Regions from separate parts of the Lysinibacillus zambalensis genome, predicted to be linked through region 1. Evidence: riboswitches for the same ligand, from Rfam matches in the RefSeq annotation. Region 1 holds a riboswitch; the other holds the start of a gene.
The links. A riboswitch is a leader RNA that binds a small molecule or an ion and turns the genes downstream of it on or off. The one in region 1 is predicted to bind cobalamin.

Region 1 (4,443 bases):
TGACTACACCCCTCCCTGTTAGTAAGCATACTTATCTCTATTTTATAGAACAATTCGATATAATACCAATTTTCGCACTAGGGGATGTCATACACTTCTTAGACCAACGAGAGATTTATTTGGGGGTGTTTCTCTATTGGGGCAGAGCAGTTATCCACTTTACTCGTTCTCTTTCCCACCTAAGCGGAGCAGTTATCCACTTTACCCGTTCTCTTTTCCACCCAAACGGAGCAGTTATCCACTTTACCCGTTCTCTTTTCCACTCAAGCGGAGCAGTTATCCACTTTACCCGTTCTCTTTTCCACCCAAGCAGAGCAGTTATCCACTTTACCCGTTCTCTTTTCCACCCAAGCAGAGCAGTTATCCTTTTTATCCATCAAAAAAAGCTGCCCTTGATAAAGGACAGCTCAAAACACTATTTTTCAATATCAATTATTTAAATAACTCAGGGTATACTGCTTTTGCGATTAACTCAACAGCTTCGCCAATACGCGGACCTGGACGACTTGAAGTATCAGTATCTATATAATAAACCGCTTTATTTTGAATGGCCGTGATTGAATTCCATCCATCACGTGAAAGAATTTCTTCCGTTGTGTTTTTCATTTCTACTGTTGTTAAAATAACAGCTGGGTTTTTCGCAATGATATCTTCCTCAGATACCTTTGCCCAGCTTTCAAGGTCAGCAAAAACGTTGTTAACGTTTGCAGCATTTAAAATCTCTTGTTGGAATGTACCAGAACCAGCTGTATAGATATCTGGCTTTGGACTAATTTCTAAATAGATATTTTTTGGTTCTTTCACATCTTTAACTTTCGCTTGGACATCTGCAATTTTAGCTTTAATATCTTCATTTAACTTTTCGCCTTTATCTTTGATGCCCATAACCATTGCAACTTGTTCGATATCCCCATAAACATCATCAAATGATTTAGCTGACTGAATGGCAAACACTTTAATCCCCGCATCTTCGAGACCTTTTAAGGCATTTAAATTTTCTTCATCGCCTCCAGTTGTGTAGGCAATAACTACGTCTGGCTTTAACGCTAAAATACGCTCGCTATTGAATATTGTAGAAGTAGAAACACGCTCAATTTTTTGCGCTTCTTCTGGATACGTATCATACTCTGTTGCACCTACGATTTTATCGCCAACGCCTAGCTCAAATAAAATTTCTGTATTACTCGGTTGTAATGAAACAATAGTTTTAGGTACTGCATTAAACTCAACTTCTACACCACGGTCATCCTTAACTTTATAGCTAGTAGTTTTCTCAACTTGTTGATCTTCTTTAGAAACAGCATCTTTATTTGTATCTTCTTTCGTGCCACAGCCAACTAATACAAGTGCCAACATCAACACAGAAAGCCATTGTAGCTTAAACATTTTCTTCATTTCTTTAACTCTCCTTTTTCTTTTTCATCGGGTATGACTTACTAATAAACGGTATTTCAGCAATACCAGCATGCTGATTCATATAGACAGCCATTACAAAAAATACATTGGCTAGCAATCCTAAATAATCAAAGAGAATAGCTGGTACTTCGCGTTCTTCAGATACTTTGTGCAAAACACGGTATGATTTTTTCGCTTCACTACGACATAAATGTAATACAGAAGCTGCATCTGTTCCTTGAGGTAATACAAAGTTTTGTATTTCCTCTTTAACATGACTAACATAGAAATCATAGCGATCACTAAGCCGAGTCAAATCATCTTCGGTTACAGCTAATTTACCTCGAACCGAGCCATTTACATGGTAAGCCATTGGCAAAATGGCTAGTAAATCTTCTGCTACTACCTCTACCGTTTCTTTTTTAACCGCCGCCAATGCTACACCAATATGTGTTGTTAGGCTATCCGTTCGAATTTCAAAATCTACTGTAGATGCCTTTTCACGCATAAATGGATAACAAGAATAACGTGCATCTTTTTTCAAATATAAATCCCCGCTTTCCTTCATAAAAAATTCTTACCTTAATAACACCTCGGCTTACACCAGGTGAATTATAAGCGCATAAAAAAACGTTGTTCCCACTCCTAAGGAAACAACGAAAAATAGCATAAATAGTGTCGCATAAATACGACATAGCCTATGTATTTGCCGCATATTCTCCTAGCTTCCGAAGAGTTATCTATACGTTCAAACAAAGGTCGGTCTCCTGGCTTGTACAGCTCACTACGTTCATAAAAAACCTTCCCATCGGATAATTCGACAGTGGTATATTTTTACGACTTCTGTACTTACAGTTGCGGAAACAGCTCCGGTTTTTCACCGAATTCCCGATTATGCTATAGTTTAGCACCTTTATTCTGCAAGAATTATTCACTTGTTATGCAGTTTATCATAGATTGATAGGAAAAAATAGCTGTGGAATTTTAGAATAAACAACGATGGATAAAAATCATGCAGGTATTACCGTATGCACGCGGATATATTCACTGCCCCATTGGGTATTCATCCTGCTCGTGCAAATATTTATTATGCCTCATAAATTAAAGCATTTAATTTTTTCATACGTTATGAAAACTATTTCTCATAATGAAAGAATTTGCAAAAAATAGTCATTAACTTTTATCGGATGGCATTTTTATATTTCTTTTTGGATTTAACATCTTTCTCTTCCTCAATTAAACGCTGTGCAATTTTTAGTAGTTTTGGGTCATTTGTTGCATCGAATAGCTTTTTAAAGGATACAATAATATCATAGCGTATTAATGTCGGGTGCTTTTCGTCTAAGCATGTTTGATATCTTTTAGCCAAATATGATACGACTAAATCTCTTTGTACCTGCCCCGCTAAGCCTATTTTCCAAATCGCCTGTAAAGTATGCCTCACAGTGACTGTTTCTTCATCATACGTTACTGCCCAAATCTTTAAGAAGTCCTCTAATACTCTTTCTTCAGGATCACTTTTTGCTGCCAGTGCGCATAAAAATTGTGCAGCACTTGCACGTATATGTCCATTTTTGTATGTAAGAGTTTGAACTAGTTGTTCCCAAACTGAATAGGTCCAATCAACTGGTTCCTGCATAATTTTCATTAATTCTTCGTATGATTTGTATTGAATATCACGGTCACGCTCTGTTAAATTACTAAAAAGTTGCAAAATCTCTTTTTCCATGATTCATCCCTACCTTTATTGTTTCAGAACGTAAAAAATAGTGTACTTGTAAGTGTTATCTCATTTACCATCATGCGTTACTTTGCTACTACAAAATAAAAGTCTCATATAATTGTAATTTCAGAGCAAAATCCCCGATTGTATATTTCAAAATTATCAGAAATGACATTCATTATGCAAGAATCTTTTCTTTTAGCTATATGAAGATAGAGGAATACTCGTTAGGATTATCATTGGAGTTATCTCACTTATTAGCCTTCGATTGAGTCCAAGCAAAATACGTAATAACAAAAAATTGATGCTAATTCTTTTTTCGGCTGTATTATCATTTTTATAACTGGGGCTATAGTTGTAAAAATATCTACCTATGTAAATTTATTCATTACAAAAGTTATTTTACTCATTATTGACCGAGTAGTCGAGCCTAAATTAATGAATAACATTATATGTTTGCCTAATAGGTTTAATCGTAGAATCTTAACTATAGTTTAAACAGTTGATAATTTCCAGTACCGCCAAATAATAAAAAAAGGTTATCTTTGTAATTTCTTTTACAAAGATAACCTTTTCGCTATTTAAATCGTCTATATAATAGTACGGCTTATTAAATACGACCGAAGCCTACTAAATATTGATTCCACCAATCAAGTGATTCAATGACAACACCTTTATTTTGAGCATCAATCATTGTGTTGTTCCCTAAGTAAATACCTACATGCGCTATACCCGAACCATAGCTGAAGAATACTAGGTCACCTACACGTGCTTCACTTGCTGAAATACGTTGTGTTGCTAAATATTGTTGTGATGCTGTACGTGGTAAAGATACGCCTGCTTGTTTGTAAGACCATTGTACAAGACCTGAACAGTCAAATCCTGTCGATGGGTTACTACCGCCCCAAACATAGCTACGACCTAGGAATTGTTTCGCAACTGAAATAGCATCACCTGAAGATGCAGTGCCTGCTCCTGAACCAACAACCACATTTTGTGAAGATTTTTCATTGTTAGCTTTGCCACTATTATTAGCATTGCTATTGCTATTGCTATTATCGTTAGTGCTAGTGCTAGTGCTAGTGTTTGTTGCTTGTACAACTGGAGTAGCTGCTTGAAGTGCACGTAAACGAGCTGCCTCTTCCTCTGCTGCTTTACGTTCTGCTTCTAAACGCTCTTCTTCTTGTTTCGTTGCAATTTGTGCTTTTAATGCAAGAGATTTTGCTTCATTTTCAGCTTTTTTCACTTCCATTTCGCTTTCCTTCTGTTGAAGCTCTTGGAATTGCTTTTGAAGCTCTTTTTGTTTTTCATCTAATGTTGTTTTT
Region 2 (4,443 bases), on a different contig from region 1:
TGCGCAATATCTAGATGGTTGGTCGGCTCATCTAGCAGCAATATTTCCGCTGTTTGTGCAAGCGCTTGGGCGACAAAAACCCTTTGCTGTTCACCGCCCGACAAAAATTCCATCGGTGTCTGTTCATAGCGTTTTACACCTGTTTGCAGCATTGCATGTTGCACTGCTTGTTCATCACGAGCAGACCAGCTTGAAAAGAAGCCTGTTTGATGTGGATAACGTCCAAGAGATACAGCCTCCCTTACACTGTTTGAAAATGTATTAACATGTAATTGTGGCAGCACTGCCATCTTCTTTGCTAATGCACGAGCAGTGTAAGAGCTACTGTTTTTACCATCTACTAATACAGTGCCTGCAGTTGCTGGTAGTATGCCACTTATTACTTTTAACAGTGTGGATTTCCCACTACCATTCGGCCCTAAAATCCCTAGTATTTTACCTTTTTCAACGGAAAAACTTATATCGTGGACGATCGGTACGTCTTCATAACCACCGGAAAGATGTTCAACAACAATCATGCCCGTACCCCCTTGCCTCTACGTTGTTTATAAAAAATATAGGAAAAAACGGGCGCCCCAATAAATGCAGTAATGACACCAATCGGCAGCTCTCTTGGCATAATAATTGTTCTTGCTATTAAATCACAAATAATTAGCAAAGTTGCCCCATTTAAAAATGATAACGGCAATAAATGACGATGATCTGAACCCCAAACCATTCTCGTCATATGAGGAACAACTAAACCAACAAAGCCAATCGTTCCAGAAACAGCTACCGCTGCTCCTGTCAACATGGATCCACCTACTAAAATAATATATTTACTACGTTTAACATTGACACCTAAATGCTTCGCACGTTCTTCACCATATAACAGAACATTTAACTCACGTCTTTGTGTCCAAAGCATAATAGAGCCAATAATGACAAACGGAATGATCATCTGAACGTAAGGCCAACCACGCATCGATACTGAACCGAGCAACCAACCGATTACTTGGCGTAGCTCCTCACCAGATAATGCAATCATTAATGAAATCAAGGAACCTAAAAACGAACTAAATATTACCCCTGTTAAAATAAGAGTTTCCATTTTTAGTGAACGGTCTACTATTCTAGCAAAACCCATAACAGCAAACATTGTTAATATGGCCCCTATCATACTAAAGACTGGCAATGTAAAATGACCGATTACAGGTATTGAGACACTAAAGAAAATCGTCATCACTGCGCCAACTGATGCACCGGAGGAAACACCTAACGTATAAGGATCAGCCAAAGGATTTTTTAATAGGCCTTGAAAAGCTGCCCCTGCAATAGCAAGTGATGCCCCTACAAGCCCTGCTAGCATCACTCGAGGTAAACGAATCTTCCATAAAATATTGGCAGCTGTTTCATCGGCCGCCGTATTCCACAATACTTCTAATGGAATATGAACCGAGCCTATCGCTACACCACACCAGATGCTAATGATTAAAAGCGTAATTGCTGTTACATAGGCTACAATTGTTTTACTCATTTAAACGCCTCTGGGTAAACGGCCTTTGCTAATTCCTCAAAACCATCTGCTAATCGAGGACCTTGACGACTTGTCATACTTTCATCCACTTGTACAATAGCTTTATTTTTTACGGCAGTTACTGTCTCAAAGCCTGGACGTTGTGGAATTTTCGTTAAAATATTTGGTACATAATTATATGCCACAACAATGACATCTGGATTTTTCGCAATAATTTGTTCAGCTTCAATTGGATACCAGTCATTTACATCTGCTGCCACATTTTCGGCATGAATCATTTCTAGCATTTCATTCATAAATGTACCTTTACCAGCTGTATAAATCTGTGGCTCATCAGACGATTCTAAAAAGACTTTCTTTGGCTCAACACCCTTAAGTTTTGTTTCAACTTCTTCAATTTTATCCTTCATATTTGCGACTATTTTTTTAGCCTCTTCTAGTTTTCCCGTTGCACGACCAAGCTGTTCAATCGTTGTGTAAGTTTCATTAAAGTTTTTTGCATCCGCTACAACAAATACTTTCACACCGGCAGCCTCAAGCTGTTCAATTGCTCCTTTTGAATAACTCATACCGGATGCATGTGCAAAAACGATATCTGGCGTTAACGCAATAATTTGTTCAATATTATAATCTACACCGCCAACCTTATCTTTTTTAGTAGCCTCTGCTGGATAATCGTCATTATCTGTTACACCTACTATTTCATCATTTAAGCCAAGACCAAATAAAATTTCAGTGTTACTTGGAATGAGAGAAACTATTTTTTCAGGAGGTGCTTCTAGCGTAATATCTTTGCCAACAGCATCTGTTATCGTCATTGGAAATGTTGCTTGATCTACTTTAGATGTCTCTTGCTGCTCAGCAGATGACGGCTTGTCATTTGTCGCCTCTTTTGTGTTGCACGCTGCAAGCAAGCCAACAGCTAAAAATGCTGATAATCCTATTTTCCAAAATTTCTTCATGTGAATCCCCCTTAGTCTATCTGTGCATAAAGTTAACGACTTGTTTATCTGATTGATCGATACATTTTAGGTTTTATCGTTTAAGGTTGTGGAGTTGTTTATCTCTCAACGTTGTGGGGATATCGTCCAACTTTTTAAGTTTATCACCCAACTTTGTGGATTTATCGACCACATCGTGTGTTTCCGCACAACATTATGGGGTTATCACCCAACATTTTAGGCTTATCGTCCAACTTTTTAAGTTTATCACCCAACTTTGTGGATTTATCGACCACATCGTATTTCCGCACAACATTATGGGGTTATCACCCAACATTTTAGGCTTATCGCCCAACTTTTTGAGTTTATTACCTAACGTTGTGGGGGTATCGCCCTCTTTTTCAAATTTATCGATATTCAGCTTACAAAACAAATACCCCTCATCATAAAAAAAATGAGGGGGTCAAATTTGCACAATATACATATACAAAATCCACCATCCTATCCTCGTAGGCTACAACGTGTTTTCTATAAAGGCAGGTCTCCTGGCTCGTGCTTCATACGCTTTTTCAAGCCTTCCCGAAATTTTCAGTGGCGCAGATTGAAAAAACTCACACTTACAGTGGCGGGACCGCATCGGAATTACACCGATTTCCCTTTTCACTTTACTTAAGTAAAGAACCTTTATAATATTCAGTTGATTGTATTATACATGAAAATCAAAGAAGTCGCCTCCATTCGAGACGACTCTTCATCAAATCAATTATGCTCGTCATAATTGCCACAGGACGTGGCGTGCTTAGACTGGGTTCCTCTATTTCAGCGGATGTTTGGACGCTGAAAAAAGTTAAACTATGTCAGAAAAATACTGTACCGTTTTCATTGGTGCACCCATTTCTCGTAATGCCCATGTATTCTCTAAATAAATGTCTGCTAGCTTCTCATATTTACCGCCGAATCTTTGTGCCCATTCAACTGCTACAACACTTTCATATAAATGTGCCATTTGCTCTGCGACCTTTTTTGCTTCAAACGTTTTTGTTGCATCATCTAAACGGCTAAATGTTTGCCAAGTTGAATCTAGTTTTGCTAATTGCCCTACTACAATTTCAACTAATGGACTGTCAGCCAGTTTTTCTAGACGTTCCTCCATAACACGAACAAACATTTCGTGCACATGAAACTTATCTACTAAACGAATGAGCTCTAAAGCTAAAATATTTGCAGTCCCCTCCCATACGGTAAGGACCTGTGCATCTCTTAATAACCGAGGTGTAACAAAGTCTTCAATATAGCCGTTTCCGCCATGTAATTCAATGGCTTCACTCGCATAATGTACAGCTTGCTCAGCGGTTTCTTTTTTCATGATTGCAATATACAAGCGGTTCAAAATGATGTCCTCTTTATTCCCCTGTCCACTAGTTACTTTATCGTATAGCTGAATAAGATCAAAAACCGTAGCAACTTCTACATGAAGCTTGGCAGCAAATTTCCCTAGTGTATCCTGGATCATAGGATATTGCGTTAAAGGCTTACCAAATGCATGGCGATTTGTCACATAGTGCTTCGCCTCTAAATAGCCGCGACGCATGATGCCGATAGAAGCAACTGCATTGCAAATTCTTGATAAATTAAGCGCCTCCAACATATAGTAAATCCCTTTATTCAGATCACCAACAACATATGCGAGCGCCCCATCAAATTCCACCTCACCAGAAGGTACTGCTCTAACACCAAGTTTATCCTTTAAACGCCGAACGCGCAGGTTATTAACTGTGCCATCATCATTTCTCCATGGAACTGCAAACAATGTTAAACCCTTTGAGCCTGCACGAGCCCCTTCTATGCGTGCCAATACCATAGTCACTCCACACATTCCAGCGTTAGATGCAAAATATTTCTCACCATATAAACGATACTGATTGCCGTCCTGCCTTGCCTCTACAACATTCGCTCCGACATCAGAGCCACCTTGGCGCTCCGTTA

Region 2: linked by a shared signal. The riboswitch ahead of ABNX05_RS16255 (ABC transporter substrate-binding protein) and the one ahead of ABNX05_RS08715 (hypothetical protein) in region 1 are both predicted to bind cobalamin.

The regions. Positions count from the first base shown of each region.
Region 1 covers NZ_JBEGDG010000005.1:44,562-49,004, forward strand. Annotated here, with positions in the region: gene ABNX05_RS08710 (ABC transporter substrate-binding protein) at 433-1,395, opposite strand; gene ABNX05_RS08715 (hypothetical protein) at 1,400-1,939, opposite strand; cobalamin riboswitch at 2,136-2,325, opposite strand; gene ABNX05_RS08720 (hypothetical protein) at 2,576-3,124, opposite strand; gene ABNX05_RS08725 (C40 family peptidase) at 3,729-4,443, opposite strand, start outside.
Region 2 covers NZ_JBEGDG010000012.1:92,031-96,473, forward strand. Annotated here, with positions in the region: gene ABNX05_RS16245 (adenosylcobinamide amidohydrolase) at 1-518, opposite strand, end outside; gene ABNX05_RS16250 (FecCD family ABC transporter permease) at 515-1,516, opposite strand; gene ABNX05_RS16255 (ABC transporter substrate-binding protein) at 1,513-2,478, opposite strand; cobalamin riboswitch at 2,976-3,158, opposite strand; gene ABNX05_RS16260 (acyl-CoA dehydrogenase family protein) at 3,305-4,443, opposite strand, start outside.